Thermosynechococcus vestitus BP-1: one gene and its partner. The protein of the gene in region 2 binds, or shares a complex with, the protein of the main gene of each other region. Links are inferred from orthologs where the notes say so. Each region holds a gene or a part of one and is shown on either strand. Other genes may lie near its edges. The genes, in order: ureC and TLL_RS01680.

What was found.
Region 1: the proteins of TLL_RS01680 (region 2) and ureC are in contact, whole or in part, in a crystal structure (PDB 6ZO0), measured with the Sporosarcina pasteurii proteins. The link is inferred for Thermosynechococcus vestitus BP-1 from one-to-one orthologs. Residues at the interface, in WP_115364121.1 of Sporosarcina pasteurii: Val2, Pro3, Gly4, Glu5, Tyr6, Arg7, Val8, Ala9, Glu10, Gly11, Glu12, Ile13, Glu14, Ile15, Asn16, Arg19, Gly37, Ser38, His39, Ile40, Arg60, Asn62, Ile63, Pro64, Ser65, Gly66, Thr67, Leu84, Gly85, Gly86; in WP_115362090.1 of Sporosarcina pasteurii: Met1, Lys2, Ile3, Asn4, Arg5, Gln6, Tyr8, Ala9, Tyr12, Gly13, Pro14, Thr15, Val16, Gly17, Asp18, Gln19, Val20, Arg21, Ala23, Asp24, Asp26, Trp28, Thr37, Tyr38, Gly39, Asp40, Glu41, Asn43, Gly47, Lys48.

Annotation. Positions count from the first base shown.
Region 1 is NC_004113.1:2,146-14,049, reverse strand. What follows is about bases 8,876-11,851. They hold ureC (urease subunit alpha), read right to left. Parts: upstream 11,235-11,851; coding sequence 9,516-11,234; downstream 8,876-9,515. Other genes in these bases: TLL_RS00010 (trypsin-like peptidase domain-containing protein), read left to right, coding at 11,548-11,851; TLL_RS00015 (hypothetical protein), read right to left, coding at 11,288-11,473; TLL_RS00025 (hypothetical protein), read right to left, coding at 9,018-9,512. Outside these bases: TLL_RS00065 (CYTH domain-containing protein), read left to right, coding at 1-365; TLL_RS00060 (M20 family metallopeptidase), read left to right, coding at 412-1,593; TLL_RS00055 (LptF/LptG family permease), read right to left, coding at 1,612-2,751; TLL_RS00050 (hypothetical protein), read right to left, coding at 2,754-3,164; TLL_RS00045 (ABC transporter ATP-binding protein), read right to left, coding at 3,164-4,186; TLL_RS00040 (HMA2 domain-containing protein), read left to right, coding at 4,292-5,254; TLL_RS00035 (PIN/TRAM domain-containing protein), read left to right, coding at 5,304-6,383; cellulose synthase XcsA, read left to right, coding at 6,410-8,620; more of TLL_RS00010, read left to right, coding at 11,852-11,904.
Region 2 is NC_004113.1:311,019-322,686, forward strand. Bases 6,285-9,024 are described here. They hold TLL_RS01680 (urease subunit beta), read right to left. Parts: upstream 7,938-9,024; coding sequence 7,632-7,937; downstream 6,285-7,631. Other genes in these bases: TLL_RS01670 (ABC transporter ATP-binding protein), read right to left, coding at 6,285-6,830; TLL_RS01675 (HEAT repeat domain-containing protein), read right to left, coding at 6,843-7,598; pdxH (pyridoxamine 5'-phosphate oxidase), read right to left, coding at 7,977-8,612; TLL_RS01690 (DUF2339 domain-containing protein), read right to left, coding at 8,609-9,024. Also shown: TLL_RS01645 (hypothetical protein), read left to right, coding at 65-535; TLL_RS01650 (J domain-containing protein), read left to right, coding at 1,270-2,175; serA (phosphoglycerate dehydrogenase), read left to right, coding at 2,322-3,905; prmA (50S ribosomal protein L11 methyltransferase), read left to right, coding at 3,914-4,813; TLL_RS01665 (glycosyltransferase family 4 protein), read right to left, coding at 4,820-5,983; more of TLL_RS01670, read right to left, coding at 6,033-6,284; more of TLL_RS01690, read right to left, coding at 9,025-10,396; TLL_RS13000 (septal ring lytic transglycosylase RlpA family protein), read left to right, coding at 10,914-11,668.

The DNA of each region.
Region 1 (11,904 bases), 320 kb from region 2 along the record:
GCACGGTGCGCGTGCGTCTTGCGGCTGAGGAGGCCTGGATCACGATCAAGGGCAAAGCCAGGGGTGGCCAACGCCGTGAGTATGAGTATGCTATCCCCGTTACCGAGGCCAGGGAACTCCTTGAGGAATTGTGCCTGCAACCAATCATTCAGAAAAACCGCTATCGCATCCCAGTGGGTGACCTCTGTTGGGAGATTGATGAATTTGCTGGCGCCTGTCGGGGTCTCATTTTGGCAGAAATTGAATTGCCCCGTGCTGACTATCCCCTGACTTTACCCCCTTGGGTTGGCCCTGAGGTGACCGACGACCCCCGCTATACCAATGCCTACTTAGCAGAGCATCCCTATCAGGAGTGGTCCCCCTGAATTCCTAAGATTCGATAGGATACAAAAATATCGCCACAGCTGCCCTATGCTTGCTCGGATTCGCCAGATTACCCACACCCTCACCCCCCGTCTCATTGAAATTCGTCGCCATCTGCACCGCTACCCCGAGTTGAGTGGCCAAGAACATCAAACCGCTGCCTATGTGGCTGGGGTCCTTTCCTCCGCAGGCTTAAGTGTACAGCAGGATGTGGGCAAAGTGGGTGTGATTGCTGAGCTGGAGGGGAATTCCAAAGAACAACGGCTCTTGGCTATTCGCACCGATATGGATGCCTTGCCTATTCAAGAGCGCACCGGTCTGGAGTTTAGCTCGAAACATGCGGGGGTGATGCACGCCTGTGGCCACGATGTCCACACGACAGTGGGTCTTGGCACGGCAATGGTCTTAGCTGCCCTCAAGGAGGAGTTCCCCGGCCGCGTGCGGTTTATTTTTCAGCCTGCGGAAGAAATTGCCCAAGGGGCGAGTTGGATGATTGCGGATGGCGCTATGGAAGCGGTGAGTGCCATTTTGTCGCTCCATGTTTTCCCCAGTATTCCAGCGGGGGACGTGGCGGTGCGCTATGGTGCTTTAACGGCCGCTGCCGATGACATTGAGTTAACGATTTTGGGAGAATCGGGACATGGGGCGCGCCCCCATGAAGCGGTGGATGCCATTTGGATTGCTGCTCAAGTCATCAGTGCTTTGCAACAGGCCATTAGTCGTACCCAAAATCCGTTGCGCCCCGTGGTGCTCACCTTTGGCAAAATTCAAGGGGGACGGGCAGCCAATGTCATTGCTGATCAGGTCACACTTCAGGGAACTGTGCGATCGCTCCACCCGGAAACCCGCGCCACCCTTCCCACTTGGATTGAGCAAATTGTGGCTAACGTCTGCCACGCCTACGGTGCCCGCTACCAGCTCCACTATCGGCGGGGGGTGCCGGGAGTGGAAAATACCCCCTACCTATCGCAATTGCTGGCGGAGGCAGCCACGGAGGTGGTCGGTGCCCCCCATGTGCACATCTTGCCAGAACCGTCCCTTGGGGCAGAGGATTTTGCCCTTTACCTCGAGCACGCCCCCGGTGCTATGTTTCGCCTTGGCGTCGGCTTTCGCGATCGCCCCAACTATCCCCTGCATCACCCCGAATTTGATGTGGATGAACAGGCCATTCCTGTGGGGGTCATGACCCTTGCCCATGCGGCCTGCCGCTACTGGCAAATTCCCTACTAATGGCCTACTCATCACCGACTAATGACGATTGGCGTCGTAGAGCATCCCCAGGGCGATCGCGCTCACAATTCCCTTTGGTAGCCAACTGGCCACGATCGGGTGCACCGCTCCACCCTCACCAAAGGCAGTGAAAATAAAAGCGGCAACATAGTAGCCAAAAATAATCGCCACACTCAGGCCAAAGGCTCGTCCCTGTCCTTGGCGGGGAGAACTGATCCCCAAAACAGCGCCAATGACGGCAAAACTTAGACACAAAAAGGGGAGGGAGAGCTTTTCCTGCAACTGCACCCGCCACTGCCGCAAGCGTTTGGCATCGCCACTTTCCGCCAAAATTTGCAAGTACCGATAGATTTCGCGGCTAGTCATAAACTCGGGTACCCGCGTTTCCATGGCTAAATCAAGGGGGGTGCGGGGGTAGGCAAACCTTCGTTCTGAGAAGATCTCGGCCACATCATAGTCGCGATCGCCCCTGAGGTGGTGGTAGGTTCCCTGACGAAACAGCCACGCTGAACCCTGCCACTGAGCTTCCTGGGCCGTGATAATTTCCCGCAACTCCCCCTGCTCAAAGTTCAACACCGTCACTTGACCCATGACCTTCCCATCAAAACGATGGGCAAAAAAGAGTTGCCGCAGGTGTCCGTCGCCAAAACGACGGTAGAAGATATTGCGGGTCTGAAAGGTGGGTTGCGGGCGGTGGATCGCCACCTCCAAGGTTTTGATGGCGCGATAGGCCAGGGGGGGAGCTACCAGTTCATTGAGGGCAAAGGTGCAGAGCAAGGCACAGAACCCCGCTAGGAGCGCGGGTCGCACCAGACGCACTGGACTAACCCCACAGCTTTTACAGGCAATCAGTTCACTGCGGCGGGAGAGTTGACTATAGGAAAGGAGCGCACCAAAGAGCATCGCCATGGGAATGCCCAGCACGGCAAAGGTGGGTAGGCGTAGAAAAAAAACTTGAATGGCACTGAGGAGGCCAAGGTGGTGCTCCACCATATTGCGAATGAGGTAGAACACCGTACCAATAACGGCCGCGATCGCCGTAAAAATACCAAAACCAAAGACAAAGGGGCGAATCATCTCCCGCAGGATATAGCGATCCAACAGGGAGAATCGCGGCGGCCAAGGCAGCTTCTCAAGGGAGTGGGCGATCGCCAACATATCTATAGCCCCAGGCGAGGTTTGGCCAACTTCCAATAACGAAAGAATCGCTTCAAATCAGCATTGGCCGGCAACGTAACAAAGGGTTCTGGCTCTAGGATCTCCAGGGGATAGGCCAATTGCCCACAAATGGCGCGAAAGCGGGGGCTAGGACTTGCCATCGTCACCACGCGATCGCCCCCGTGCAGCTCCACAAAGGCATTCACCAAGGGCGCCACCTCGCCACGGTACATCTGCACCGGTAGATCCAGCAGGCACTCATAGAGAAACACCAGCCGCTTCAGACGAATTTGCCACTCCTTGAGCAGGGCCACATCCCAAACAAAAATTGCCGGTGCTGCCGGATAGCGGCTAAAGATGGGGGCGTTGGGGTCGAGGCAATCCCCATGTACCCAGAGAATTGGCTGCCCCATTAGCGTTGCATGACCTCTTTTTTCAACTGTTTGCTGTCCCGCTGCGCTGCTGCTGCCAAGTCGGCATCCAAGAGGGTTTGACCGGTGGCTGCTAAATAGACATCATCTAGACTGGGCCGTGACTGCGCCAAGCTAAAGAGGGGCAGGCCTGCTTCCTCTAGCGCCCTTTTAATGGCTGCGATCGCCACAGTGACATCTGTGACGACCAAATTCAAGGAGTTGCCTTGGTTGGCATTAATCAGTGCTGATTTTACGCAGGTCAATTGACTGAGAAGGGCCTGTGCCCTTTGCGCCTCTTGACGCGGTGTAAATTCCCGCACCCGCAACGTGACGCGATCGCCCCCGATATTGGCCTTGAGTTCCTCAGGAGAACCACTGGCAATCACCCGTCCCTTATCGAGAATCACCAAGCGATCGCTGAGGAGATCCACCTCCTCCAGGTAGTGGCTGGTCAAGATAATCGTCAGTCCCTGGGCCTTGAGATCCCGCAGCACATCCCAGATCACTTGGCGACTTTCAATGTCGAGACCTACGGTGGGTTCATCCAAGACAAGAACTTGGGGTTGGTGCAGCAGTCCTGCCGCCAGATCAAAGCGTTTGCGAATGCCACCCGAATAGGTACCACACTGGCGATCGCGCCATTGCAGTAGATCTAAGCGCGCCAGCACCGCCTCAATGCGCTCCGGAATCAGGGCACGGGGAATGTGGTACAGCGCCGCCTGCAATTCTAGGAATTCCTGACCCGTAAGAATTTTATCGAGAGCCACCTCTTGGGCCACATAGCCTAATTTTTGGCGCACCAAATGGGGTTGGTGAAGCACCGAGAAGCCGCAGACTTCCAGTAGCCCCGCATCCGGTCGCGAGAGGGTACACAGACAGCGCAGCGTTGTCGTTTTCCCTGAGCCATTCGGCCCCAGCACCCCAAAAATTTCCCCTTGATGGGCTGTCAAGGAGACATCGGCCACCGCTGTAATGGCACCGTAGGACTTCCTGAGATGTTCGACCTTTACCGTGGCTGTCATGGTCATTAACTCTGTGTGCGATTCCCTTAACATTTTGACAGATATTTCTCCTTCCTTTGGGGTGCGTGCTACAACAGCAACTAGAGCCGATTGGGGAGGGTTCCCATGGCCACTGCTGAAACTGCGCCGATTGCCGAGCTCGTGCACGTCACGGGCGATCGCCTGCGATTGCGGATTCAAGAACTGAAAACCGATGTCGGCTTTCGCGACTCCTTGACTGCCTACCTGAAAACCCTCCGCGGTATCCAGTCTGTTCACGTTAACCCCCTTGCCGCCTCGATCACCATTGAGTATCACCGCGAGCAGATCACTCCCCTGCAACTGCTCGCCGCCATTCAGTTTTGGGGAGAGGTTCAGATCATTGGCCAAGGCAATAGGGGCCTGCAAAACCTCACCCGCGCCTTTGATCTCGAACCCGAAGAAGTCGGCAACAAACTCACCGCCATGGGCGGATTCCTCATGGGGGGCTACCTGGGGGATATTCTCGGCGGCATGGTGGGGGGAACGGCGGGCGGTCTGTTGATGGGGCCTGGGGGTGCTGTCATGGGGGTGCAAGTGGGCACCTTTGTTGGCGGTGTCATTGGTGCACGACTGGGCATGGAAGCCACTGAGCAGATGATTCAACTGCAATTTACCGCCCTTGAGGAAACTCCGGAACGAATTGCAAAAGCACTGGAGATTCACAGCGGTGACAAAATTGGCGGGGCAGCCGGTGAACTTGCTGGCGGCTTAGCGGGGCAAGTGGTCTTAGGACCTGTGGGTGAAACCCTCGGACGTGTGGTGGGCAATATGGTCGGTTCGCAACTCGGGGAAGATCTGGGGCGACAGTTGGCCGAACCCTCCCCTGAGGGACCTCCCCCTCCGTCCCTGCATTTTTTCCTGGAGTGGTGGGTGAAAACCAGTCAAACCTTTGCCAAGGAAACGCTATTGGCCACCCTCGGTGGGATTGTGGCACGGGGCATTTTGGGGCCTCAAGCCGAAGCCGCGGGCATCCGAGCCGGTAGCCGTATGAGTCGTCATCTCGATAGGCAACAGTCCAACACCGCAGCAAAAGAGAAGAAAGTATAATCCTAAAGTAAGGGCCTATGGAGATGTCCAGCGCGACAGGAGCGAACAAATGCTCGATACCATCTTACTCCTCATTATCGTCGTGATGGGAATTGCCGTTGGCTTCAACAGCATTGACCTACTCCCAGAAACGGTTCTTGCTCAAGTGGCCAATGTGCGGGGATTGCAGTGGGTCATGGCTGCCTTTGGCGCCATCGTTGGCATTGCCCTTGGCTTATTGTTGCAGTCGCTTTACCATCGTCTCGAGCGCAGTATCCGCCAATTGCCCCCAGAAACCCTCCTGTCGCGGGCAGTGGGTCTTGTGGTGGGGCTGCTCCTTGCCAATTTGATGCTGGCACCGATTTTTCTGTTGCCCATTCCCAAGGACTTTTCCTTTATTAAGCCTCTGATTGCTGTTCTCACGAGCATTCTCTTTGCCTATTCGGGAACGACCTTGGCCGATAGCCACGGACCGGCCCTACTGCGGTTAATTAACCCCAATGCTGTGGCAAGCAGCCTCTTGGCGGAGGGAATGCTCAAACCTGCCCGTGCAAAGGTGCTGGATACCAGTTGTATTATTGATGGCCGCATTGAGGCGCTGTTGAATCTCGGGGTCCTGGAAGGGCAAATCATTGTGCCCCAGTTTGTCCTTCAGGAGTTGCAACTGATTGCCGATGCCGGCAATGAGCAAAAACGGATGCGGGGGCGGCGGGGTCTAGATGTCCTCAATCGCCTCCAAGCGAGTTTGGGCGATCGCATTGTCATTCACTCCGCAGACTATCCAGAATTAACGACGGTGGACGCCAAGCTAGTGCGCCTGTGCCAAGAGATCAACGGCACCCTGGTCACTAACGACTTGAATCTGAACAAAGTTGCCCGCTTCCAAAAAGTGGATGTCTTTAACGTTAACGAGTTAGCTCAAGCCCTGCGTCCCATCTATCTCCCCGGGGATACCCTGGAGTTGAAAATTCTTAAGGAAGGCAAAGAGCCTGCCCAAGGGGTGGGTTACCTTGAGGATGGCACAATGGTGGTTGTTGAAGAGGGGGTGGATCACATTGGCGATCAGTTGTCGGTGGTTGTCACCAGTGCCTTGCAAACCTCCGCCGGCCGCATGATTTTTGCCCGTCTGCAAATGCCAACGATGGCCTAAGTTCCCTCTTTTTAGGGTCCCTGCCGATGAGCCATGAGCCGCCTAGGCCCGCTTCACCCCGCCAATGGGTTGCACCGTGGGTCTGGGGATTCTTTGTTTTCAGCATCCTCTTGCTCTTCGGTGTGCTGTTGGCCACCACGTGGCGACCGACGCTGTTTCCCATTGATCTGGTGAACCCAGACCAGTTACGGCCTTTACCTGACCTCTTACAGATGCCTGAGGATGAGTTGAGTGTGTGGTGGCCACTGGTTCTGGTGGGGATGGTGGCGATCGCCCTCAATTTTATTCCGAGCAACAATGTCAGCCGCTTAATTATTCGCTTCATTGTCATTCTTTTTGGCTGCCGCTATCTGGTGTGGCGGGGCTGGGTGACGCTCAATGATGCCCACTGGTTGAGCTTCGCTGCCAGTCTTGGCTTCTATGGTCTTGAGGTGCTCTCCTTTTTCACCTATTTGCTTTATTTTTACCAGACGGCATGGCTGACAACTGCCTGGCGATCGCAGCAGGCAAATGCCTATCAGCAGGCGGTTCTCAGGGGTGAATACTGTCCCAGTGTAGATATTTTCATCCCCACCTACAATGAACCCCCCTATATTTTGCGGCGGACAATTGTGGCCTGTCAGGCGATCCACTACAGGAATAAAAGTATCTATGTCCTTGACGATGGTCGGCGATCGGAAATTGCAGATCTTTGTGCGCACCTGGGGGTCAACTATCTCACCCGCCCCACCAATGAGCACCGCAAAGCAGGCAATCTCAACCATGCCCTGAAACACACCACTGGTGAACTGATTGCCGTTTTTGATGCCGACTTTATTCCCTTTCAGAACTTCCTCACTCGCACCGTGGGCTTCTTCCAAGATGATCAGGTATCCATGGTGCAGACCCCCCAGCACTTCTTTAACCCTGACTACCACTCCCAAAACCTGGGGATTGAGTTTATGATGCCCGGCGATATGGAGTACTTTTTTGGCTTTATTCAGCCAGGGCGAGACTTTGGCAACGCCATTATCTGCTGTGGTACCTCCTATGTCGTGCGCCGCCGTGCCCTAGAAGCCATAGGCGGATACTATACCCGCTGTGTGGTCGAGGATTTCCAGACCGGAACCAAAATGCAGATCGCTGGTTATCGCCTCGTTTACCTCAATGAAATCCTCAGCATGGGCGAGTCTCCGCGGAACTTCCAAGATTATCTGGAGCAACGGCTGCGGTGGCTACAGGGGAATATGCAAATCTATTTCTGTGGCGATGATCTCCCCATTTGGTCAAAACTGTCCTGGTTTCAGCGCAGTTGCCACCTGTCGCTGCTATTGCACAACATCAACCCCTTTATTCGCACTTGCTTTCTCATCGGCCCTTTTTTAAGCCTGATGACCGGCATTTCCCTGACAGTGGCTACCTTGAGTGAATATCTCTTTTATGCTCTGCCCTATACGCTGCTGATGATCGCCACCTTTAGCTGGGCGACGGAAGGACGGTATTTTTCCCTTTGGGGTGAAGTTTATGAGGTAACCTTTGCCTTTCCGGGAATGGTGCAACTGATTAAAATCCTCCGCAATCCCTTCGGCAAAATTGGCAGCATTGTCACCAACAAGGGCACCCTCTCCAATCGGAAGCGGTTGAATTTGCGCTATACATGGCCGCTGGTGGCGTTTCTGATTGCGGTGAGCGTAGGGGTCTTTATCCGCTATGGGGGTTACTGGCTCCATATCTGGCCACCAATGGAGTATGAACGGTCAGGGTTAGAGGTGATGTTGGCTTGGACGCTCTACAACGCCTTTATTGCCTTGATTGCGGTTTTGTCGTCTATTGACCAGCCGAGTCGGCGCCAAAGCGATCGCTTTCCCGTTTGCACTGTGTGTCGCTTCCAATTAGGGGATCAAACCTACTGGGGCTATACCCGCGATGTGTCGGAGACAGGCGCTGCTCTACTATTAACCGCCGGGCGTTTTATAGAAGCCCAAAGAGATACCGTCGGCACCCTCACCTTTTTGGAACAGGACTTTAGTGTGACTGCTGCCGTCGTTCGTAGTCGCACCGAAGAGGAGCAATGCTGTCTTTACCTGCGGTTTCTTGAGGTCAGTGATGAGGCACAGCGGGGCCTGGTACAACTGCTTTATGGTGGCCTCACATGGTGGCACAAACCGAAAGCCCCCAATGGTCTAGATGCCTTTTGGCCAATGTTGATTCGTCTATTCGACTTTCGCTCGCTCTTTAGCCTCTATAGCAATCACTAACCCATGGGCTCATGGCTGAAATATTTGCCCTAGGGGACAACGGAACTTGGGCAACAGGGGAGATGTTGCAAAGGTCAAGGTATTCTTTTGAATTTCTTTTGAATAACGCCAACTCCCATGCAGGTACGACGGAGACCCGTGACGTGTGACCATGCCTAAAGTTGGCTGTCAAAATTTCTACAGATGGGTGATTTGGCAGTGGGAGGCACGGCTCACCCCTGACTCCCCACTCATCATTTCGTAGCGATCGCCATCCTTGGGTAATCGCTCTGGAGCCCCACTCATCCAGAGTATTCTTAAGAAGAAAATTAGTAAGGCCTACCCTGTCGTCATTTGTAGCCCTTGAGAACTACCCTACTGCCTTTGCAGCACTTTTTGCAGGGTGGTCAAAGCTGCTTTATAACCAAGCTGCCAAGAGGGTAGCCACGCCCAAGCCTGTGAGGGCAATCCAGATAAAGGCATTTGGTAAAGGAGTTGCAGGGGGCGGTGGTTCTTGGGGTTTTGGGGTGGGGGCCGATGGCCGCTTCCGGGAATGGCGATAGGGGGAGGTGTAGGCGCGATCGCCCAGGTGGGATAGGTCAGGAATTTCGCTGCACCATTCCGGGCGGCGTTTCAGTTGGGGCGCCTCCAAAATCGCCAGCAAGCGCCGACTTTCCTGGCGGGTCTGATGATCGGGGTGTCGTTGCAGTTGACGGCAGAGGCTCACGGCGGCCTCTTGATCGCCAGCAGCGCTATAGGCAGTGACCAGCCAGAGACTAATTTCTCCCGATTGGGTGGTGTTGCCCTCAGCGAGAGCGACAGCCTGGGCCAAGAGGGTAATGGATTGTTGATAGTTGCCCCGCTCAAAGGCCTGTTGTCCCTGTTGAAAGAGGGCAGATACCGCATCTGTCATCGCTTAAAAGAGGAAATAACGTTGGGCAAGGGGCAAAACGGTCGCCGGTTCACAGGTGAGCAATTCACCATCCGCCCGCACCTCATAGGTTTCGGGATCGACCTCAATATGGGGTAAGTAGTCATTGAGCTTCAAATCCGCTTTGCGCAGTTGGCGAATATGGCCCACCGGCAGCACCGTTTTTTGTAGCCCCAATTGTTCTGGGATGTTGTTGGCAATGCCCGCCTGAGACATAAAGGTTACCGATGTGGTGGTTCGGCAGCCCCCATAGCTGGCAAACATGGGCTGCATGTGTACTGGTTGCGGTGTGGGAATACTGGCATTGGCATCCCCCATTTGGGCGTAGGCAATCACTCCCCCCTTGATAACCAGTTCGGGCTTGACCCCAAAGAAAGCGGGCTTCCAGAGGCATAGATCAGCAATTTTGCCCACCTCTACTGATCCCACATACTCAGCAATGCCGTGGGTGATGGCAGGATTAATCGTGTATTTGGCCACATAGCGGCGGGCGCGGAAGTTGTCGTGATCGACTCCCGGCCGCTGAGGATCCCTGAGATGTCCCCGCTGCACCTTCATTTTGTGGGCAGTTTGCCATGTGCGAATAATACTCTCCCCCACCCGTCCCATGGCTTGGGAGTCTGAGGAGATAATACTAAACGCCCCGAGGTCATGGAGAATATCTTCAGCGGCAATGGTTTCTCTGCGGATCCGCGACTCGGCAAAGGCCACATCTTCAGGAATACTGGGGTCGAGGTGGTGGCACACCATCAACATATCCAAGTGCTCATCGAGGGTATTGACGGTGTAGGGCCGAGTGGGATTAGTGGAAGAGGGCAACACATTGGCTTGACCACAGAGCTTAATAATGTCGGGGGCGTGTCCTCCGCCAGCGCCCTCCGTGTGATAGGCGTGAATGGTGCGGTTTTTGAAAGCAGCAATGGTATCTTCAACAAACCCAGATTCGTTGAGGGTGTCGGTGTGGATGGCCACCTGAATGTCGTAGTCTTCCGCCACGCTCAAACAGGTGTCAATGGCATTAGGGGTACTGCCCCAGTCTTCATGGAGTTTGAGACCCACAACGCCCGCCTGCACTTGCTCAATCAATCCTTGGGGTTGGCTGCTATTGCCCTTGCCCAAAAAGCCTAAATTCACTGGAAAGGCATCAGCAGCCTGAAGCATGCGGTAGATGTTCCAAGGTCCCGGCGTACAGGTGGTGGCATTGGTACCCGTGGCAGGTCCCGTTCCGCCGCCAATCATTGTCGTAATGCCGGCGGCAATAGCAGTGGCAATCTGCTGTGGACAAATAAAGTGAATATGGGCATCAATCCCCCCAGCGGTGAGGATCATGCCTTCGCCAGCGATCGCCTCCGTGCCGGGGCCAATGATAATATCTACCCCCTCTTGGGTGTAGGGATTTCCGGCTTTGCCAATTTTGTAGATTTTGCCGTCTTTGATGCCGACATCGGCTTTGACCACGCCCCACCAGTCCAGAATCACCGCATTGGTGATCACCACATCCACCGCACCTTCGGCATTGGCAATGGGGGACTGTCCCATCCCGTCGCGGATCACTTTGCCGCCGCCAAATTTAACCTCATCGCCATAGTGGGTGTAGTCGTGCTCAATTTCGATAATCAGGTCAGTATCCGCAAGTCGCAGACGATCGCCCACGGTCGGGCCATAGGTTTCTGCATAGGTCTGGCGATCAATCCGGTAGCTCATTGGGGGTCTAAAGAGGTCAGGTGCCGGCGAAGTCTGGCCTTCTCAGTCTAAATTTAGCCCAATTCTTCGACAACAATGAGGCCCTTTTTCATCAAAGCTTGCAGATCCGCATTGTGGGTTTTGCAGTTGCGCCAGCGCCGTTCATCGACATTTTCATTGCGACCTGGCTGAAGGGTCACCGGCCCAAAGAAACTATCAAAGGTCATGGGCTGTTCAAGGTAGCTAATCACAGTTAGCATGGCAGCAGACGTTCGACAAAATCACTATTTTCAGAATAAGGCTAGAGTGGATCTGATGCCGAGTTGGGTTGAGTATGGTCCGCAGGCGGCTGAGTTTCCTTGGGATGGCGATCGCCCTTGGCGCCCTAACGGGCTGTCCATTGCGTTTGCCCGATCGCACCCCCTCCACCCCTAGTACAGAAGCATCTCTGCCTCCCCTTGCCCCCGCGGAGCGACCCCACGCGGGAGAGAATTTCATTGCCAAGGTGGTTGCTGAGGCAGGGCCAGCGGTGGTGAGTATTGATACGCTACGATTGGACCGCGGTAGCGAGGATCCTTTTCTCGCTCCTTTCCCAGTGCCAGATGTGCCGCTGCGCCAAGGTCAAGGCTCTGGGTTTATCTTTACGCCCGATGGCAAAATCATGACCAATGCCCATGTGGTGGAAGGCGCT
Region 2 (11,668 bases):
ACATTCGTGAAACTGCCACTGTAAGCATAACAATAAGCACAACAATCTGATACGATAACCTGTAATGCAAACTACACTGGCCAGTAGGGGTTTTCGCATGTTTGGTCAGCGGCGAGTCCAAGCGGATGTGCGTGTCGCGCGTCTCTTAGATCAATTGGGGATCCGTTACCGAGTAGATGAGGATGGCGATTACCGTGTTATTTTTGATCTGGGTAACGGGCGATCGCAACAAGCCTTTATTGACTCGCAGACCCAACAACTGGGCAGCTACGAGATTCGCGATGTCTGGTCAATTGGCTACATCTCCGACGGCCATCTGGACCAAGAGATAGCTAACTATCTCTTAATTGAAAATGCTACTAAGAAAATTGGCGCTTGGGAACTACGCCCCCTTGCTAACAATAAATACATTGCTGTCTTCTGTAACAAAGTCGCCGCTGATTGCGATGCAGAAGCCCTCGATATGAGTATCCGTATTGTTTTACAGGTGGCCGACGAATTAGAGAAAATTCTTGAGGCGGGCGATCGCCTCTAGTTTTGAGTTGTTCTAGCCCATCCTCAGCAATGGTCGCCATCTAGGATGACTCCAGAGGCGAGCTACTGGCTGACTCAAGCCCCCGCCGCCACACCTCAAGGGTGGGTAAATCATTTCAAAGATGGAAAAAGACTTTTTGGTGTGCCCCTGCTCCATATTCCGACTCACGGCCTTGGAACAAGCGCACAAGGAGCCGGTATGCTTCGAAGAGTGTAGCACGACTTCTGGGAATATAATGATGCAGGACCTGACACCTTTTGGGAACTTCCCGATAGCCTCCAGAAATTCAAGAAAAAATTTCGAAATCAACTGCGTAAATTCTATCAAGCCCTAAATGGGCTGAGTAACTGCAACATTGACCCCAATCAACCTAAACTACGGAGCATTGGCACTGTAACCCGTAACCAATGGAAGGAAATAGTTGACCAAAACTGCCGTATCGTTGTGTGCAATGGCAAAGGACAGTTTTGTAAACCTTTTGCGTTGGCAATCCTACACGATCATCAATTGATGAATACTAATAATACTAATCGACAAGGCCAAAGACAGTATGACCAAAATCTGTGTGGGGAAGTTGGTCAGCCCTCGCCGGTTTGGGTTGCTAATTTAGACAGTGATCGAGTCAATTACCAGGTGGTGACTGTTTTTGGCGCAACTGTTGATCCTCGCAAGCGTTAGTTGAATTTACTACAATAGCAAGCCGGAGGTTACGTTCAGATTTTCCCCTAGTAGTCATGAGTCACTACTACAAAATTCTTGGTTTGCAGCCGGGTGCTTCCAAAGCAGACATCAAAGCAGCCTATCGTCGCCTTTGCCAGGAGTGCCATCCCGATAAACTGCCCCCTGAAACTCCGACAAGGGCGCGGCAAGTTGTCGAGGAGCACTTCAAGCAAATCAACGAAGCCTATCACTATCTCATGGAGCATGGCGACTGTCCCTCCTCATCTGTTGAACCAGAACCAGTCAGAGATGTCGGGGCGGTGCGCCCCATTTTTGATCCGGTGCGCATGGAAGCGGTAGCGCAAAAACTAGAGCAAGAGCGATGGGCCATTGAAAGGGAATATGAACGAGCAATCAATGCCATTAACAACCAGCAACAGAAGGAGCTAGCCTACCATGGCCTCAAGCTTGATGATTTAGATGCGATCAGCTCGGCAAGGAAATGGGGCGATCTTATCCAGAGCAGCATTCTATTCTTGGTTGGTCTGTTGGTTGGTAGGATCGGAGGTTTTCTCGGCTTTCTGGGGTATGTATGGGCTTTTTTCTGTTTCTTGTACATGCTGGCAGCGATAGGGACAAAAGCAGTCAGTCCCCGCAAGTACATGATTATGTGCGAAATTAAACGGAAAACTGAGGCAGCCAAAACCGACGCTCTCCAGAAGAAAGAACGACGATTACACCAGCAATCAGCATATATTGATCGCCGTATTGAGCATTTCAAAAATCTGCCCTTAGAGATGCTTTCAGAATCCTTTGTTCAAAATCTCAGTGACGAAGATCAGTTTTTCCTGCTTTTGGCAATGAAACAAAAAGAAAAAGATGATCAATGGCAGCATCTCGTTGGGGCCGGTCTCGGAATTGCTGCAGCAGCGGGAGTGGTCCTACTGCTATCTCAGCTCTTTTTGGGTAAATCATCTTAATTTGCAGGGTGAAGCGCGATCAGGAAGAAAAAGCATATACCACCCTTTTTAGGGGGAGACTATCCCCAAAACGCATCCTACCCCTACCTTGAGCGGAATAAAATGTGATAGCATATCTGCTCTGGCATTATAGATAGTGTTTAGCTATGCCCAAAGTTCTGGTTTCCGATCCCATTGAACAGGTGGGGCTTGATTTGCTTGCCCAAGTGGCACAAGTAGATGTCAAAATCGGCCTCTCAGAGGAAGAACTGATCAAAATTATTCCCGAATACGATGCCCTGATGATTCGATCGGGAACCAAGGTCACGAAAGATGTGATTGAGGCTGCCAACCAACTGAAAATTATTGGCCGTGCTGGGGTGGGTGTAGATAACGTCGATGTGCCTGCCGCCACTCGCAAAGGGATCATAGTGGTCAATTCTCCGGAGGGCAATACCATTGCTGCTGCGGAGCACACCTTAGCGATGATGCTCTCCCTTGCCCGTCATATTCCCGATGCAAATGCTGCGGTTAAAGCGGGTCAGTGGGATCGCAAACGCTTCACAGGGGTAGAAATTTACAAGAAAACCCTTGGCATTATTGGCTTGGGTAAAATTGGCTCCCATGTGGCCACGGTTGCCCGGGCCATGGGGATGAAACTCCTTGCCTATGACCCCTATCTTTCAACGGAGCGAGCTGAACAACTGGGCTGCCGTCTTGTGGAGTTGGATGTTCTCTTTGCGGAGTCAGACTTTATTACACTGCACTTGCCGAAAACTCCCGAAACGCAGCATTTAATTAACGCCAAAACCATTGCCAAGATGAAGCCCACGGCCCGGATTATTAACTGTGCGCGGGGCGGCATTATTGATGAGGTAGCCCTTGTGGAAGCGCTCAAAAGCGGTAGGCTGGCGGGGGCGGCCCTCGATGTTTTTGAAAATGAACCCCTTGAGGCCGATTCTCCCCTGCGGAGTCTGGGAATGGAAGCGATCTTAACTCCCCACCTGGGAGCTTCCACTGAAGAAGCACAGGTGAATGTGGCTATTGATGTCGCTGAGCAAATTCGCGATGTCCTCCTGGGATTGCCGGCGCGATCGGCGGTGAATATTCCCGGCCTGCGCCCAGATGTCCTAGAAAAACTAGCGCCCTATATGCAGTTGGCAGAAACCCTTGGTAACTTGGTGGGGCAGTTGGCTGGTGGTCGGGTCGAGTCTCTGGAAGTCCGTCTGCAAGGGGAGCTGGCCACTAATGAGAGTCAACCCATTGTGATTGCTGCGCTGAAGGGGTTGCTCTCTCCAGCCTTGCGGGAGCGGGTCAACTATGTCAATGCTGGGTTAGAAGCCAAGGAGCGGGGAATTCGCGTGGTTGAGACTCGCGATGAATCGCAGCGGGACTATGCCGGCTCCCTGACGTTGATTGCTAAAAGCCCATCGATGACGCGATCGGTGTCTGGCGCTTTGCTCTCCCACAATGAATTGCGCATCACCAGTATTGATGACTTTCCCATTAGTGTGGCGCCAACCCGCTATATGCTGCTCACACTGCACCGTGATATGCCCGGCATTATTGGCAAGATTGGCACCCAGTTGGGAAGTTTCAATGTCAACATTGCCAGTATGCAGGTGGGACGCAAGATGGTGCGTGGCAATGCGGTGATGGTGATTAGCTTGGACGATCCCCTGCCCGAAGGACTCTTGGAGGAAATCCTCAAGGTCCCCGGTATTCGTGATGCCTATATCGTGAATTTGTAGGCACGGTTGTGGTGCAGCGTTGGTGGGAAATTACCGTCACTTGTCAAGCTGAGGCGGAAGAGCTGGTCTACTGGCGCCTTCAATCCTTTGGCTGTCAAGGAACGGCAACTCAACTACAGCAGGGACGAGTGTTGATCCAAGGCTATGTGCCGCAGCAGCGGGTGAGCTTACTGGACATTGCTGCCCTAGGGGTTTGGATTGAGCAGGATGTGGTGGCGCAAGGTTATCTCTCGCCAAAACTCCACTGGCAATTGGTGAACGAGCAGGATTGGGCCCATAGTTGGCAAGCCTATTGGCATCCGATACCCGTGGGCGATCGCTTGCTGATTTGTCCCGCTTGGGAAATGCCACCCCTTGATAACACTCGCTTGGTGATCAAACTGGATCCCGGCATGGCCTTTGGCACAGGCACCCACGAAACCACCCAGCTTTGCCTTGAAGCCCTAGAGATGCAACTGGATCAAACCTTTGAGCCGCTGCCGCCGACAGTGATTGCCGATATTGGTTGTGGTAGCGGTATTCTGGCGATCGCCAGCCTCTTGCTGGGGGCCCAAAAAGCCTATGCCGTGGATACCTCGGATCTTGCTGTCACCGCCACTCAACGGAATGCAGAACTAAATGGCATTAGAGCCGACCAGTTGATTGTCCACCAAGGAAGTTGGGAGCAAGTTCTGGAGCTCGTCGATGGGGTCGTCTGTAACATCTTGGCGCCCGTCATTATTGAGATTCTGCCCCACTTGCCCGCAATTGTGAAACCCAAGGGCTGGGGTATCTTTAGTGGCATTCTCTTGGATCAAGCAGATCGTGTTGCCGAACAACTGAAACGGCAAGGCTGGAGCTTGGGTAGTGTTTGGCGACGGAACGAGTGGTGTTGTCTCAATGCTCGCTTTGAACGTTTGCCAGATTAGGGGGAGCTAGCTTTTCACCTTGGCTGCAGGTCGCACCAAAGAATAGGCAGTCATCAGTTCTTGATAACAGGCCTCTAGGCGATCCAAGTTGTGACTAAGGCTATAGCGCTCCAGCACTCGTTGACGGGCTTTGTTTCCCAGCAGGCGAATCATTTCCGGATGTTGATAAAAAATGGGCAGCAGCGCTTGCAACTGGGTTTTCACATACTGGGGATTCAAGACAATGCCGGCACCGGTTAGCACTTCACCATCCGCACCGACATCGGTGGCCAAGCAGGCCAAGCCACAGGCCATTGCCTCTAGGAGCGAAAGGGATAACCCCTCAATTTGTGAGGGCAGGATGAAGACATCACAGCCACGTAAAATTTGCAGCCGTTCTTGATCATTGACGATCGCGCCAAGCCAGAGAATATTTTGCTCGGGGCCATAATTCGCCATCAGTGAGGGCATCAGGGCACCCCCCCCCACCATGAGCAACTTACAATCCGAGGGCATTTCTGCTGCACACCAAGCGCGCAGGAGGGCTTCAACATTCTTCTCAATCGCCATCCGCCCTTGGTAAACATAGAGGTAGCGCGCCTTAAAGTCCTCTTTGGCCGTAGAAGGTCCTGGGGTATATTTGCGCGTATCTACCCCATTGGGAATCACTCGCAGAGTCTCAGGGCCGACCCCAAGACGAATCAGCAGTTCCTTTTGTGATTGGGAAAAGACAATCACGCGGTCATAGCGGGCTAAAAAGGGGGCATAGAGCTGGTAAGTCATCAAGGCGGTGCCCGCCGTTAGGGTACGATATTTTTCGCTATAGGCAGGATGAAATGTGGCAACTAGGGGAATCTTTAACTCTTCGCAGATGTCGGGAAGAAAGAAATCAAGGGGAGACAGGGTCAAGGAGGCGTGGACAATATCAGGTTTGAGTTTCTTGAGGGATTCAACCAGAACTTTGTTGGCTCGTAGGGAGGGCAGGGTATAGACTTGCGATTTATAGAGGCAAGGGAGCGTTACATCTGGCATCTCACCTTCGCCCTCAGCTTCCTGTTCATCCTCTTGGGCAAAATGCAGAAAGCTCACCTGATAACCGCGATCCAATAGGCCATTGGTAATTTCACGACTATAGGTGACATTGCCACAGGGGGGAGATTTTTTGCCTAGCCACGCGATATGTAAAGCCACAATTATTGATTCCTTTTTATGTCTTTTATAGGTTATCCATGGGACCTATTTATAAAGCAGCAGTACCCACTTGATCAATGATGCGCATGGGACCATTGACATCGCCGCTGAGAAACTGCCGCAAATAGGGATTATCTGTTGTCTGAATTTCCCTTTGGGTTCCCTCCCAACAAATACGCCCTTGATAGAGCAGAATCAAGCGATCGCCCGTGCGGTCAATCGTACTCTTTTGGTGGGTCACAACAACGTAGGCATGACCGGTTTTCTCCTGTAATTCCCGAATCAGATCCTCAATCACTGTCGAGGCAATGGGATCTAGCCCTGCCGTTGGCTCATCGTAAAGCAGGAGATAGGGATCATCATCGGGGTCTTCCGGATTATCGACAATGGCACGGGCAAAACTGACTCGCTTGCGCATCCCCCCAGACAACTGCGCTGGGTAGAGGTCTTCCATGCCAGAGAGGCCAACCATCGCCAGTTTTTCACTCACAATTTCACGAATGCGGGCTTCGGGCAAACGGGTGTGCTGATACAAATAAAAGCCAACATTCTCAGCAACCGTGAGAGAGTCAAAGAGGGCAGATTGCTGAAAGACCATGCCCATGCGCAGCCGGCACAGACCATCCTGGCGCAAGCCTTGGCGGCGTTCACCGGCCACATAAACTTCGCCCCGATCAGGAGCAAGCAACCCAGCAATAATCCGCAGAATCGTTGACTTGCCAGTCCCAGAAGGTCCCAGAATCACAAGGGCATCCTGGGGATAAATGACTAAATCCACATCACTGAGGACAGGCTTATTGCCAAAGGCTTTGCAGACACCGCGCAGCTCTACTAGTGGTTCGGCCATGTGACCCATCCCTTAGCCAAAGGCTTCTAGTTGTAGATCTTCGATCGCTTGCAGTCCCCGGGCATCCCCCAGCTTAAACAGCGCTGCTTTAGCATCTTCTTGGACGCCCATATCACTGTCTTGGAGGGCAGCAATCAGTTGATCAATAGCTTGGGTGTAAAGGGGCCCAAGGGGAATTTTGCGACAGGCATGACCTAAGGCCCAAGCACAGTTACTGCGCACAGCGGCGATCGCGTCCTGAGCCAAGGCAAGGGCAAGGGCAGGAATGGCAACTGTCGCCGCCTCTTCACTCGCTTCTGCCACCTGACCCAAGGAACTAGCCGCCCATAGGCGCACAGCAGAAATATCCGTTTGCAGGGCGTGAATCAAGGGGTCGAGGGTTCGGCGATAAATTTCTGGCAAGGGAAAGCGGACACCACAGTTACCCAAAGCCCAAACAATGCCTTTGCGGACATAGCCATTCCAGTCTCGCTCCAATTGCTGAATGAGGGCATCCACCGCTGCCAAACTGGGGTTACGGCCAAGGGCATAGGCAGCACTAACGCGAACAAGAGGACAGGGTTCTTGCAGGAGATGGATGAGATAGGGTGTGGCGCGTTCATCCTGCAATTCGCAAAAGGCGCGAGCCGCCAACATCCGCTCTGTGACATCGGCAGAGGTGAGCAGGGGCAGCATGGCTTCAGGATCGGGACGAGCGCTCTCCTCATTCGGTAGCGCCGCTAGTGCATCCTCAGAACTGTCCAGAAGGGGGAAATCATTGTCATCCATACTGTTTAATCTACAGGATGCTTGGAATCCCGACTAGAGCGCACCGTTGACTTCCCCCCGAAAGCCATAGATTTGACGAGTGCCACCCAAGGCCACTAGTTGCACCACCCGCTCGTCCCCCGGCTCAAAGCGAATGGCTGTGCCAGCAGGGATATCTAAGCGCATTCCCCGCGCTTGTTCACGCTCAAACTGGAGAGCCGGATTGACTTCGTAAAAGTGGTAGTGAGATCCCACCTGAATTGGGCGATCGCCGGTATTGGCGACCGTTAAAGTCACCGTTGGCCGGCCAGCATTGAGTTCAATGGTTCCCTCTGCGGGGATCAGTTCACCGGGAATCATCGGGGTCTCAGCCCATCTTTACGAGGTATCCCCCCTATCCTAGGGGTAGAGGCGCACCCGCTGCCAGTGGTCTCCTTGGCGACGATAGCACAGGCGATCGTGGAGGCGATTGGGTCGCCCTTGCCAAAATTCAATGAGGGTCGGCAGCACACGATAGCCTCCCCAATGCTCTGGCCGAGGGACATTTTCGCCGTAGTGGGCTTCCACTGCCGCGAGGCGGGCTTCCAGCTCGGCGTAGGACGCTAAAACCTCACTCTGCTGGGATGCCCATGCCCCCCAACGGCTGCCAAGGGGACGACTTTGAAAGTAAGCATCAGACTCCGCTGCACTAATTTGCTCAACATTGCCCTCAATGCGCACCTGCCGTTCTAGCTCTGCCCACCAAAACACAAGGGCGGCCTTGGGATGGGCGGCTAATTCCCGACCTTTGCGACTGCGATAGTTCGTGAAAAAGACAAACCCGCGATCGTCTACTTCTTTGAGCAACACCAGTCGGGCAGCGGGCATCCCATCAAGGCCAACTGTGGCCAGTGTCATCGCATTGGGTTCCGGTAACTCCGCGTTGACAGCATCTGTCAACCAGAGGCGAAATTGTTCGATGGGATCCTCGGCAGCGTCGCTTTCGAGGAGACGTTGACGACGGTAATCACGGCGTAGATCAGCAATGCGGGTCATGGGTTTTCTTCGGACTTGTTGCTTGGGGATTCTTCACTGATCCTAGAGGATTCCCCGGGCGATCGCCGCCAGAGGGCGCGCAAAAAATAGCTCAGCAGCAAAAAAATCAAACCAAACCCCATAAATAGGAGGACTCGCCACAGGGGCGCAAGCTGGATGAGATCAACAAAGAAAAGCCGCCCTAAAGTAATGATGAGGGTGATTAAAGCCACCGTGCGCACCGCAGCGCTGTCCCGTTGCAAGCCATCGATAAGCAGTCCGACGCCAAAGAGTCCCCAGACAAGGGTGGCTGCCCCCGTACCGAAGGGGGCGAGTTCGTGCTGAATCCAAATCATCGTTACCCCATAGCCCAAGATCCAGTACAGAGGGCGGGTGGGTGGGGGCAAAAAACGCGTACTGACTGCTGCAGCGCCAAGCACCACCAAATGGGTGACAAAAGCCAGATTCAACAGCGGCGGGCGATCGGCGCTGGTAAAAAGCAGTTGACCAACGAAGCTAAGGCTGAGTAGTCCCCACCAAAGATGGGCAATCACCTGCAGGGGTCGCGAGGAATAGCGTTGGCTCAGATAATGCAAAATCAGCCCCTCGATCGCCAGGGGTGCGAGGATAAAGCGATTGCTGGAGTAACGAACAACAATGCCAAAGGCAATCAGCACCAGTCCCGTCAAGCTATAGACCCAGCGCCAAGGTTGCGGCAGGCGTCGCCAGAGCAGACTGGTTCCGAGGTAGAGTACCCCAAAAAGGATAGACACCCCCCCTGTTATCGTTGCTGACCACTCCCAGAGGGCAGCACTCAGGCTGAGGGCAATCACTGGGTTAAAAGGGCCGATCGTTTGACCGTAGGGTTGGGGGGAAGTCTTTTGGGAGCGATATCGCTCCGCTGCGCTGTCGCGATCGCGCCACTGATACCAAGGGGGCAACACCGTGAAGCCCAACCAAGTCAACGCCAGAATCCCCTGTAACACCCCCACCTGATCAACGGGCTGAGGAGTCATTGACAGCCTTAACATCACCCATCCCAGCCAAAAGGCTGACAGCAGGAGCGATCGCCAGCCCTTCACTGCATAAATTGCCCAACTGCCTAAGAGGATTAAAAAGGTGTAACTGGCCAATGCCAAAGGACGACTCATCTCTGGGTTGTAGAGCAACAAGGGGGTCCCTAGGCCGCCAAGGACACCAATCACTGCAAAAATGGCTCGATTTTGGCGCAACGCCATGAAAAACGCCCCTAGGGTCACCAACACCATCAATGGGAAGGCCACCCCCCAAGGCATGACGCTCAAAAACTGATAGGCAGCAAAGATCGTGAGGTAATAGGTTGCCAGGCCACCCCCCTGCAAAAACTGGCTAAAGATAGCTCGCCGCTGCAACCGCCAGCTCAACCCCATCAAGGCAGTGCCGATCACAAAACCCATGGCAACGAGAACCGCATCGGTAATCCAGCCCAATTCAACGCCATAGCGAAAGAGGAAACCCATCCCCAACAGCAGCAGGCCAATGCCGAGACGGTTGAGCCACAGTTCCCAATTTTGCAGCCCGTCAGCCGGGGAAGGCGTTACTGGGCGTAGGGGTGCCAGCGATGGCAACTCAGGTGCTGGGCGCTGGGCCTTGATCGCAGCCGGTTCCTGGGGCGGTGTTGATTGTGTTGAAGGGTCTGGGATTCCAGCAGAGGAGAGGTCTTCACGGAAAATAGCGGTTTGCAGAATCTCAAGCGATCGCTGGAGAGCAGCCACAGCGGCTTCTAAGTTTTCCAGACGACGCCGCAACTCATCCTTGTCTTCCATTATCTGGCTCCTTATGGACGATATCCCCGTTTTATGCGCTGCAGGGGAGGGCAATTCCTTGGGCAATGCACTCTAGAAGTGGCTGGAGAAGCGTGCCAACAGGCGTAAAAGGGAAACAAAATTGGGTCAGAAATCGTCCTGTAACACACAGAAAAGGTTACAAAAAGCAAATTTTATCCTTTAGAATAATTTTTATTTTCGGTGATCTGAGTCACAAAAACATTCGAAAATTAAAAACAGTTTATTAAAAGTTTATAAAATTTTCTTATTTTCTTTCATCAACTGTAAATTCCGTCAATGTGCCAGTCTGCGTCGGTTTCACCGACTTCAGTGCTTTTTTATTCTCTTTCAAAATGTTTGCCACGAACAAAATGCCCGTGATGCTGGATTCTAGGCCTTCGTGGTAGGTTGAGACAGTTCCGCGATGAGAGCGAACACGGCACCAGTAGGGGTTATCCCTGTGTGATGTTGGTGCCCTACTGTCCAGCCGTATGGATGCCCTTTTTAACGGACGCCTATGAAAAAAACGCTTTATGTGGGTCTGACAACAACCACGTTGGCTGTGTTGGGACTGCTTTCCAGTAGTCGTGCAACCACAACCACGCCAGCCCCAGAATCTGTTTCAGCCCCAGCCGCGCCGGCCGTTGCCACCAAAGTTGGGGAACGCCAAGCCACTACTGCAGCGACAACGCGAGCGATCGCCAGTCTCCATCGCCACCAACAGCAAGGCCGCGAAGCCGTAACCGTCTATTTGCGGGGGATTCCTGTACTCACCTTTTTGGGGCAGCAGGTAACAGCCACGGCGGGCGTCAAAGTAGCTGCCGCTAATGGCGCTGGCATGCCAGAGCAAACCACCCTCTCAGAGGCAGCCCAACAGGCAACCCTTCTCACCGCTCGCCTCAATCAGCTCCACGAACAGGGCTTTGACGCCAACCTGGTGCGTGTGCGTTGGGATGCCCAACAACAAAACTATCGCATCTACGCCGATCAAGAACCGCTCCTAACCCTGAACAATCAGGTCATGCTCCCGAATGGTTCACAACGCAGCGATGAAAACGCCCTGCGAATTGCCAACCTGATCCGACGCCAGTTGGGCAATGCCCCTGCTTTAACCAGCGTAGAGGGCAGCCCCAATAGGGTGGTGGCCATGGGGCCAATTCGGATGCAGTTTACGGGCCTTGCCTCCTGGTATGGTCCCGGCTTCCATGGTGCCCGCACCGCTAATGGTGAGCGATTTGATCAAGATGCCCTGACAGCGGCCCATCGCACACT